Regions from separate parts of the Silvimonas sp. JCM 19000 genome, predicted to be linked through region 2. Evidence: predicted binding sites of a transcription regulator. Region 2 holds the regulator's gene; the other holds the start of a gene.
The links. The regulator sigma-54, encoded in region 2, starts transcription at its own class of promoters, with help from an activator protein. The targets are predictions, from matches to a motif close to CTGGCACGCTTCATGCTT.

Region 1 (5,250 bases), on a different contig from region 2:
GCCGATGCCGATGTAGCCGAGGAACTGGCGCAGAAGCGAGTGCAGCGCAGACTTCGACGACTTCATGGTTCTACCTGCCGCTGGGCTGGCCCTTTACTAAGGAAAGGGGCGACGTGCTGGTATGGCAGTTTCGACCAGACCTTGCAGCTGTAAAGGTAGAGGCCATCGGGATACACCGGTGAATTAAATGACCAATGCGCTGCCGCTGGCAAATCACTTTTAACTCCAGTGACGATCCAGTCGATGCGGGGGTCCATCCGGCAGGTTTCCTGATTAATGGTATGCACTGAATCTGCACAAAGGCCTCGCACCCAATGGCTGAATTCGCAGCCTTGCCTCAGGTGATACTGCTCAGAGCGGGTAAAGCGCATTGCGTATTCGTTTGCGTAGTCTTTCCTGAACAGAACGGCCGCACCCAACATTGGATTTGTGTAAGTGGCGCGGTTCAAAATTTCCCAAGGCATGGGCTTAAACGTGTTCATGAATACCACATCACCCGCGGGAATCTGTTCGCTGATCGGGTTATTGAAAACGTTACTTTCGAATAAGCGGTCATCTTCTGAGCGGCGGTCCCATGTTGTGGCGCAACCAAGCATGCACACCGCAATGATTGCAATGCTGAACTGCCATCGGTTAATCCATGCAGCGACAACAAAAACGCAAAGACCCAAAAGAACGACTAAAGGTCGCAGGTACAACAACTGATATTGCGTATGCGCAAATTGCTGTGCCAAAAACAGCGAATCAAGGATGGAGCGATTGGCGATGGCCGTGCCTACGATAACCAATAGCAGGATATTGATCAGCCGGACCATGCCTGGCCGAACTGATGTCTCTCTCAAGAACGCGAGTGCTACGGCAAGGGCGACCACCGGAAATGCAGCGAGGGAGCTTTGCATTTCGATTGTCAGAATGCACAGACCGGCGGACCAGCGTGCGGTAGGCGGCAACTGCCTGCCTTGACATGCAATCCATCCCAGTACGAAGCCGGGGATCAAAAGCTGGAATAACCATAAGGTGCGCCAGAGTTGCAGCGACATTGCGAGGACACTATGGAGCCGTTCACCCAGCACGAAGCCCGCCAGAGGGCCTGCAACGGCTGCTATGACCAAGGCAAGCACAAGTCGACGCGAGCGTTCATCTGTTGCATAGCGCCAGAACAAAACGGACAAAGCCAATACACCTAGCTTTGGCAACCAGTCGTGGTCCTGCCAGCTCGTCAAAAACAGATTGTTGTTAAAAACTTTGAGGATGCTGAACCAGCCAGGATCGTAGGTGCGGAAAAGATCAGCAAAGGGCCCCACGTGGAACGCAGAAAGGGCCGCTGCCGCCAGCACCCCCAGAAGCGCGAGCAGCAGTCCAGCAGCTCTTGCCCGTACGAAAGGCGGATCAATCAGAAAATAGATATAACAAACTATGAGACCAGACAGCGCCATCAATGGATGGCAGCAGAACGCGAGTATCAGACCGCCCGCGGCGGCCCACATCCGGCGCTGGAATAACGAATAAAGCGCGAACAAAACCAACGGCTCAGCAAAACTACGTGCCGTAAGGAATGGCTCGCTATACCAGAACGAATTCTGTCCGCTGTAATACGGTGGCAGAACAAGTATCGCGCAAACCGCAACGGCGGCGGCCCACAGTGGTCCGACAATGCGCTTGAAGAACATCACAATAACTACAAACCACAGCGTATGGGCGAGGAATATCAATACCTGGCCTGCTGCGCCCAGCCCCAGCTTTTTGATTGCAAATGCAAAAATCGGCGTGAAAAGTGTGTAGTCGTCTTGTGAGCCGAACATGAAGAACGCATCGGTTGCGTAGTTCTGCGGATAAAGCCGGTGCAGCGCCTGGCCAAGATACAACATGCCATCGTGCCAATAGCCCAGCCACGGATTGGATGTTATCCAGACCAGGAACAGAAAACTGAGTAATACGGCCGGATTGTTCTTGCAGAAAGCCAGGATACGCGCGGAGAGGGGAGCATCAGGCGAGGGAAAGTCGGTTTTCAACAGTACAGCTCCGGCGGCAATACCGAGATGAGCGCTCGATGATATCGAAATGAGAATTACGTGTACGTACGCACTAACTAAAAAAGCCCCCACCCAAGGGTGAGGGCTTTCTGCGGGCGGATCATGCAAAGCATTATCCGCTTCGGGATATTAGCGGCAGACGGCCGGGGCGTACTTGGCCGGCAAGGTACCTTGCGACGAACCGCTAATCTTGTTGGTGTGACCAACCGCGCTGCAATCCCACTGAACAGCATCAGTCGGGATAGTGCCGGTAGCCAGAGCAGTATTGGCTGCGCTGCTATTTTTGTAGTAAGGCACCAGATACAGGTTACCGCTGCCTGCAGTCGCCGTGTAGACGATGCCAACTTCGCCGGTGCTGCTCGAAACGGTCACCGAGGTCACGTTAGCGGTAGAGCCAGGAATTTGATAGCCCAGATCGAATGCGCTGGAACCGTTAGCAGCATTGTCAGCAACCACAGTCTTGGCTGCATCGCCCAGACCCAGACCTTCAGTAACCTTGGCGCGGATGATGTAGTTCTGGTAAGCCGGGATAGCCACGGCAGCCAGGATACCGATGATCGCAACCACGATCATCAATTCAATCAGGGTAAAACCCTTTTGCATGCGTTTCATTTTTGAACTCTCCAAATATTGGTGGTGTGCGGTAGCACCGCGCCGACAAATATTAGCAAAAGCTGTGCCATCGTCTGGCGTACGCCTGGCGCAGCCAGACGCAGGTTTGCGCTTTGCCCGAGATTACGTATAATCGCGGCTCTTGCCGTTGTAGCTCAGTTGGTAGAGCAACTGATTCGTAATCAGTAGGTCGAGTGTTCGATTCACTTCAACGGCACCAAAGCTAGTAAACAAAAGGGGTCAGACTGCGGTCTGGCCCCTTTTGTTTTGGCGTCGCGGCGATGGCGGCCGACCTGGCGACCGGTCATCCTGGCCGTTCGTTCAATATGCGAATATTGCGTTTGTCGATAATGCCGCACGCCTGTCGCTGACTAAAGGCGGCGTAAGCTTTCCAGCAAAAAGGCCAGCTGCATGCGCAAGCTGGCCTTTTTGCGTCTCAAGTGACGAATTTCGTCACCCGTCGACTTCAAAAATTGTCAGAAAACGTGGGCGCTCAAGCGATGGCGGGCTGTTTGCCCGTCAAAAGATAGTCGATCAGCTCGCGTACCGGCCGGATCGCGGCGCCGAAGGGCAATGGATCAGCGCCACGGAAGAACAAGCCACGCGCCACTTCGCCGCGCATGGCCGCCGCCAGCTTGAGGTCGATGCAGAACTGCCCGACCTTGGCCAGGCCGTCGCGCAACCCGCATACCGACAAACAATTCATGCCTTGCGTGCAGCGGCCGGGGTCAGCTTTGGCGTTGGATTGCAGGCGTGCCTCGCGGTTGATGTAGTTCTTTAGCCAGGGCGTGAGCACGGCGCGGGCGGGCAAGCCAGCCACGCTCATAAACTCGACGATATCGTCGGGCCCGGCATTGGCCAGTACTTGTTTGAAGTTCTCGTGCGCATCGCCTTCCTGCGTTACGGCAAAAGCGGTGCCGAGCTGGACCGCGCTGGCGCCATTCTCGAGGTAATGCGCCACCTGCGCGTGTTGATTGATGCCGCCAGCCACAATCAGCGGTACCTGGCGTTCTGCCAGTTGCAGATCGCGGAATACCTGATGGGTTTCAGCCAGTACCCGATCAAATTCAAATTTGGGATTGTTGATATCGTCGATGCGCGTCGCGCCGAGGTGGCCGCCCGCGTGGGCCGGATGCTCGATCACGATGGCGTCAGGCAGGCGGTTCTTTTTGATCCACTTCTTCAGGATGACGGCGATGCCGCGGCTATCGGACAGGATAGGAATCAGCGCGATGTGCGGAAAAGCAGAGGTAATCTCGGGCAGGTCCAGCGGCAGGCCCGCGCCCATGACGATGGCGTCGGCGCCAGATTCGCAGGCCTGGCGTACATAGCCTTCGTTCGAAGTCACGGCCTTCATCACGTTCACTGCCAACATGCCGTTGCCGGCTGCGGTTTGCTGCGCCAGTTTGATTTCGCGATCGAGGGCGACAAAGTTGATGGCATCCAGCCCGGCCTGGTCTTTGATGTCTTTGCTTTGTGCCAGCAAATCCGGGTGATGGTGGCGCAAATCCACCGAAGCCAGTGTTCCGACGGCGCCCAATGCTGCGACGGCGCCCGCCAGCTTGTGCGCGGAGACGCCCACGCCCATGCCGCCCTGAACGACCGGGAGCAAAGATTTGCCCTTGATCAGCAGGGGATTAAAGCGATGGTTGAGCATGGAAGCGGCCTTTGGCGAGAAGATTAAGAGCCGCGAGTCTGCCGGTTTCGCTCCGCGCAATTCTTGATAAAGATCAAAACGGCTTAGCGAAGATGATGCTGTCAAAAATATTCACGTTATCCGCGCACGCTGAAGTGCGGAAACAAGCTGCCCATTTCAGCCATAAAGCGGGCCTCGGGCCAGGCCTTGGTCAGCGGCAAAGACTGGCCACAACCGTTGGCACGGTAGGGTTGCAGCGCAAAATGCTGCACGCCCTGCACCGCCAGCGTGGTAGCCAGACGCCGCAATTGTTCGGTGCTGAGCAGGTCGGGATGAAAGGTGGTGCGGCATTCGTAATCCACACCGCTTTCGATCAAACGCGTTAGCGACACGCGTGCTTGCGCGCCGCTATCCAGTTTGTGCGTGATCTGTTTGTAATCGGCGAACGGCGCTTTGACATCAAAGCCCACCCAGTCCAGCAAGGGCAGGCACTGCGTCAGCCTGTCCGGCCACGCGCCGCCGGTGTGCAGCGCAGTTTTCATGCCCAGCGCTTTAACGTCGGCCAGCAGGCGCGGCAGGGTAGGCTCGCTCAAGGGTTCGCCGCCGGAAAACACGACCGCATCCAGCAAATGCAGCCGTGTTCGCAGCCAGAGCAGGGTATCGGCCCAACCTGGCGCGCCCGCATGGCGTTTACGGCTGAGCAGATGCGGATTGTGGCAATAACTGCAGCGCCATGGGCAGCCAGCCAGAAAGACCACGCACGCCAGCTTGCCGGGGTAATCCACGCTGGAAAACGGGATCAGTCCGCCGATTACGGGTTGCCTGGTTTGCGCAGTCATAGTCATGGCGCTCTGCTTTATTGTTTAAAGAACTTGCGCTCGGCAAATTCGCCTTGCTTGCCGATATTGAAGGCCGAAACCGGCCGGTGATAGCCCATTACGCGGGTCCATACTTCGCAGCGTGTGCGGA
Region 2 (5,250 bases):
GAAAGCCGAAAAGTTATGCGCGCTACGCACATCAATCGCGATGGCGACTTTGGGGTAGCCGTCCTCATCCAGCAAGGCCACGGTTTGCGGCAGCAGCGGCGAGGGCAGGTTGTCTACGCAGAAATAGCCCAGATCTTCCAGCGCCCGTAGCGCGACGCTTTTGCCCGCGCCGGACAAGCCGGAAAGCAACAGGACGTGTTGAACGCTCATTCGCCCAATTCCATAAAGCGCTGATGCCGTTCAATGAATTCACGCGTGGAATCGATACCGCGCAATTGCAGGATGTAATTGCGCACGGCCGCTTCAACCAATACGGCCAGGTTACGCCCGGCCGCCACGGGGATCACCAGTTTGCGCACTTGCACGCCAAGGATTTCTTGCGTGGCGGCCTGCATTTGCAAGCGATCAATCGGCGCCAGCGTTTCGCCTCCGGCTTTAGCCAGATGCACGATCAATTTGAGGGTCTTTTTGGGGCGGACTGCGGTTTCGCCAAAAATAGTGCGGATATTCAGCACGCCAATCCCGCGCACTTCCAGAAAATCGCGCAGCATGGGCGGACAGCGGCCTTCGAGCATTTCGGGGTTGGTGCGATAAACCTCGACCACATCATCGGCCACCAGGCCGTGGCCACGCGAAATCAATTCCAGCGCCAATTCGCTTTTACCCATCGATGATTCACCGGTGAGTAATACGCCCACTTCAAGCACGTCCAGAAATACGCCGTGCAAATGGGTTGAGACCGCCAGCGCCTTGGATAAGTAATAGCGCAACACATCCATCAAATACGGCGATTGCTCGCTGGACGTCAGCAAGGGCACATGATGGCGCTCGGCGCCTTCTTTTAATGCCTCGGGTACGGGTTGGCTATTGGCCACCACCATCAGCGCCATTTCATTGGCAAACAGACGTTGTACCGATTCTTTTTGCGCATCAGGGCTCAGGCCCTGAAAGTAATTCACTTCGGCAATGCCCAGCACCTGCACCCGATTGGGGTGGATGAAGTTCAAATGCCCCACCAGAGCCAGCCGCGGCTTTTGCTCGGCGGCATCGTTGGTTAACAGATTATTGGCACCGGATTGACCCGCAACCCAGGTCAGCCGGAGTTTTTCCGCGTTATCGATGAACAGTTGTCTAACGGTAATCTGCGGCATACGGCTCCCACGTCGTAATCAATTTCCACGCGGCCTGTACGTCGGTGACTTCTGCCAGTTGTTCGCGCACGGTTTTATCAGAGAACAATTGCGCCAGCTCAGACAAAATCTGCAAATGCAGATCGGTTGCATTGGCTGGCACCAGCAATACAAAAATCAGGCTCACCGGTTTGCCGTCGGGCGCATCGAATGGAATCGGCGATTTAAGCCGGATAAACGCGCCGCTGGCTTCTTTGAGGCCTTTGATCCGGCCGTGTGGAATAGCGACGGCCTGGCCCAGCCCGGTTGAACCAAGTTTCTCACGCGCAAACAGGCTATCGAACACGACACTGCGTGCAATGGCATGGCTGTTTTCAAACAGGATACCCACCTGTTCAAAAACGCGTTTCTTGCTGCCGACATCCATGTCTAAAAACAGATTGCTGGCAGGCAGAATTCTGGAAATCAGGCTCATAGGATTTTGCCGATTCGTCGTGCCGCGGCGCCGGTGGATGACCGGCCTGGTGCGGCAAATTGCGGGGAATCGGATTAGCCGGTCCGCCGCGCGAAAGTTTCGTCCCGATTTTAGCGCAGCATTTATTTATGCGCTGCAGCAAATCAGGGTGGGTGCTGCATCAGAAAACAGCGTGTACAAAAGCAGGGCCAGAGCGCCACGTCGGCAATTGTACAGCGGTGTTTAATAATGAAAAACGGGAACCATAGATAATGGTTCCCGTCCGTTGCGTCAAGCGCACGCCGCGCTTAGTGGCTTACTGAATCACACTTCATCCGGTTCTTCAGCCGTCTGCTGCCGTTTGATGCTGTCACCGCGATGGTCCATCAGACACTCCTTGTGCTTGACGATCTGGCGGTCGAGTTTGTCGACCAGCAAATCAATGGCGGCGTACATGTCTTTGTCGACTGCCTCAACATGAATATCTTTTCCGCGTACGTGAACGGTCACGTCGGCCTTCTGCTGTAGTTTTTCTACAGAGAGAATCGCGCTCACGTCTACCACCTGGTCGAAATGCCGCGTTACCCGGTCAAGCTTGCTGGTGATGTAGTCCCGGATGGCGGGGGTCACTTCGAGGTGATGTCCGCTAATGTTGAGGTTCATGGCGATCTCCTTCTGGTTAAGCCACTGGTCCGTAGCCCGCCCAGAGACAGGCGCAGCTACAGGTTTTTGCGCAGATTGACAGGGGGTACGTTCATCCCCTCCCGGTACTTGGCAACGGTTCGTCGCGCAACCACGATCCCTTGCCCTGACAGCGCCTCCGCAATGGCGCTGTCTGATAACGGCCTGGTCTTGTCCTCGTTGTTGATCATCTGGCGGATCAGCGCTTTGATGGCTGTCGCGGAGCACTCGCCGCCCGCCTCCGTTTCCACATGACTACCAAAGAAATACTTGAATTCCAGCAACCCGCGTGGGGTCATCATGTACTTCTGCGTCGTTACCCGAGACACCGTCGATTCGTGCAGATCAAGCACTTCGGCGATATCGCGCAATACCAGTGGCCGCATGGCCACTTCACCGTGTTCAAAAAAAGCGCGTTGGCGTTCTACGATGGCCTGTGCCACGCGCAAAATGGTTTCAAACCGCTGCTGCACACTCTTTACGAGCCATTTGGCTTCTTGCAGTTCCCGAGCCAGGACACCGCCTTCACTGCGCTGCAGGATATCTGCATAAACCTGGTTCAATCGCAGCCGGGGCATGGCTGACGGATTAAGCCGGACCGTCCACTGACCTTTGTATTTCTGTACCAGGACATCAGGCACCACATACCGCGGCGTCAAGGCAGCCCACTGTGCGGCGGGCCGGGGATTGAGCGAGGTAATGACGCCTTGTGCGGCTTTAAGCGCCGCGTCGTCACATTTCAGTAATCGTTTTAACTTAGTGTAGTCGCGGGCCGCGAGTAAATCGAGATGCTGCGCCACGATCACTTGCGCCAGTTGTCTGGCCGCACTGTCGGGCAACAAGCGCAGTTGCATCAGCAGCGCCTCGGCCGTACCACGCGCGCCCACGCCGACCGGTTCCATTTGCTTGAGCCGCGCCAGCGCTACCGCCAGGTCATCCACTTCAAGCTCTAACTGAGTGACGATCTCGGCTGGAATTTGTTCCAGCAATTCTTCGAGGTCGATCGGCAGCAGGCCTTCGTCATCGAGTGCATCGATCAGGAAGGCCAGCGCAGCGTGGTCTCGCGGCGGCAGGTGCAGCACGCCTGCTTGTTCCAGCAAATGCTCGCGCAGCGTGATTTCGCGCGCCACTTGCGTGGTGGGATCAAAGTCGTCGTCATCGTCGCCGTTGCCGCGCGTGCCGCTGCCAGAGCCCCAGTTTTCGCCGTCGCCGTGGTCGTCGTTGTAATCGCGTTGATCGTCGTTGCTGGATTCAGTATTGCCCTCGGCCGGGGCGTCGCCGCTGCTGCCGTTGTCGTGCTCCAACAGCGGGTTTTCCAGCAGATAGCGGTCGATTTCCTGCTGGAAATCGAGCGTGGAAAGCTGCAGCAATTTGATCGATTGCTGCAGTTGGGGCGTCAGATTGAGCTGCTGCGACAGCCGCAGTTGCAAGGATTGCTTCATGCGACCTTGTGATAAGCAGTAATGAGTAGAAGATCGCGCTGCATGATGTCGAGTCTGGCAATTACATGCGGAAGTGTTCGCCCAGATAAACCTTGCGCACTTGTTCGTTGGTGACGATTTCTGCGGGGTGGCCCGAGGCCATCACCGCGCCTTCGGAAATGATATAGGCGCGATCGCAGATGCCAAGAGTCTCACGCACGTTGTGATCGGTGATCAATACACCAATACCCCTGTCCCGCAGGTAGGCAATGATGCGCTGGATGTCCATCACGGCAATCGGGTCGACCCCGGCAAACGGCTCGTCCAGCAAGATAAACCGCGGGTTAGCGGCCAATGCGCGGGCAATTTCGGCGCGACGGCGCTCGCCCCCGGACAGGCTCATGGCCGGGTTGTCGCGCAGGTGGCTGATGTGCAGTTCCTGCAACAATTCATCCAGCCTGGCATTGCGTTCTGTGCTGTCCTTGATATGCAGTTCCAGCACCGACAGCACGTTCTGCGCCACCGTCATCTTGCGGAAAATCGATGCCTCTTGCGGCAGATAGCCCAGGCCCAGTTGGGCGCGTTCGTGCATCGCCATATGGCCGATGTCCTGGCCGTTCAGGCGTATCTCGCCGCCGTCCATGGCGACCATGCCCACGATCATATAAAAGCTGGTGGTCTTGCCCGCCCCGTTCGGGCCAAGCAAGCCAACCACTTCGCCCGCGGCGACTTCGATGGTTACATCGCGTACCACGGTGCGTTTGCGATACCGTTTCATCAGGCCCTTGGCACTGAGCGAAAGCGGCGCGTTATCAGCCTGGATTGCGGTGGTCATTGGGCCTCACTGGCGCTGGTGGCGGCCGGGCGTGCTGCCGCAGCGGGCGCGCTGGCTTTTTTCTTGGGCGTGATCGTGATGTTGACGCGACCGCCGCTCTTGCCTGTGGTTTTGGCTTCGTACTGATCGGTGTTGAGGTTGTAAGTGATGATGTCGCCGATCACTTCATCCTGATCCTTGTGCACATTGGCTTTGTCGATCAGCGTCAGCAGGCCGGTCTGGCCGTTGTAGTCATAACGCAGTGCTTCAGCGGTAATCCAGGTGCCATCATCGCCGCGCTCGCGGAACTTGACCGGATTGCCCTGGCCTTGCGAAAACTGATTGCCGTCGGCGTCCTGGCGGATGGTCAGCTTGTCCGAACGCAGCACCATACTGCCTTGCGTCACGATCACATTGCCGATGTAAACGCCGGTATTGGTTTTCTGGTCGAAATTGCCCTGATCCGCCTGGATGTGGATTTTTTCTTCGCGGTCAGCCTTGGCCGCGTGTGCGAGGCCGCTCGCCAGCAACAGACTTGCGATCAAAAGGCTAGCGAGTGCGCTTCGGTGGATCATAAATGGTGCTCACTTTCGATTTAAGAGTAACGGTCTGCTTCTGGGTGTCCGCCGAGAAACCCACACCACTGGCGCGGGAGGTGCCCATATCGGCCACCACTTCGGCGTCGGACCAGATCAGACCCGGGGTCGGGGCAAACCAGACCTGACGTCCGGTAATGATGAGTTTGGCATG

Region 1: ACYQ1A_RS08650 (pilin) is a predicted target of sigma-54. The motif match lies at 2,699-2,716, and genes of this name have one in related genera.

Annotation. Positions count from the first base shown of each region.
Region 1 covers NZ_BAAIHC010000007.1:80,354-85,603, forward strand. Annotated here, with positions in the region: gene ACYQ1A_RS08640 (GtrA family protein) at 1-66, opposite strand, end outside; gene ACYQ1A_RS08645 (hypothetical protein) at 63-2,012, opposite strand; gene ACYQ1A_RS08650 (pilin) at 2,163-2,645, opposite strand; tRNA gene ACYQ1A_RS08655 (tRNA-Thr) at 2,790-2,865, shown strand; gene ACYQ1A_RS08660 (NAD(P)H-dependent flavin oxidoreductase) at 3,139-4,302, opposite strand; gene ACYQ1A_RS08665 (anaerobic ribonucleoside-triphosphate reductase activating protein) at 4,419-5,126, opposite strand; gene nrdD (anaerobic ribonucleoside-triphosphate reductase) at 5,138-5,250, opposite strand, start outside.
Region 2 covers NZ_BAAIHC010000006.1:187,254-192,503, reverse strand. Annotated here, with positions in the region: gene rapZ (RNase adapter RapZ) at 1-210, opposite strand, end outside; gene hprK (HPr(Ser) kinase/phosphatase) at 207-1,151, opposite strand; gene ptsN (PTS IIA-like nitrogen regulatory protein PtsN) at 1,132-1,605, opposite strand; gene hpf (ribosome hibernation-promoting factor, HPF/YfiA family) at 1,909-2,247, opposite strand; gene ACYQ1A_RS08145 (RNA polymerase factor sigma-54) at 2,304-3,707, opposite strand; gene lptB (LPS export ABC transporter ATP-binding protein) at 3,769-4,521, opposite strand; gene lptA (lipopolysaccharide transport periplasmic protein LptA) at 4,518-5,045, opposite strand; gene lptC (LPS export ABC transporter periplasmic protein LptC) at 5,050-5,250, opposite strand, start outside.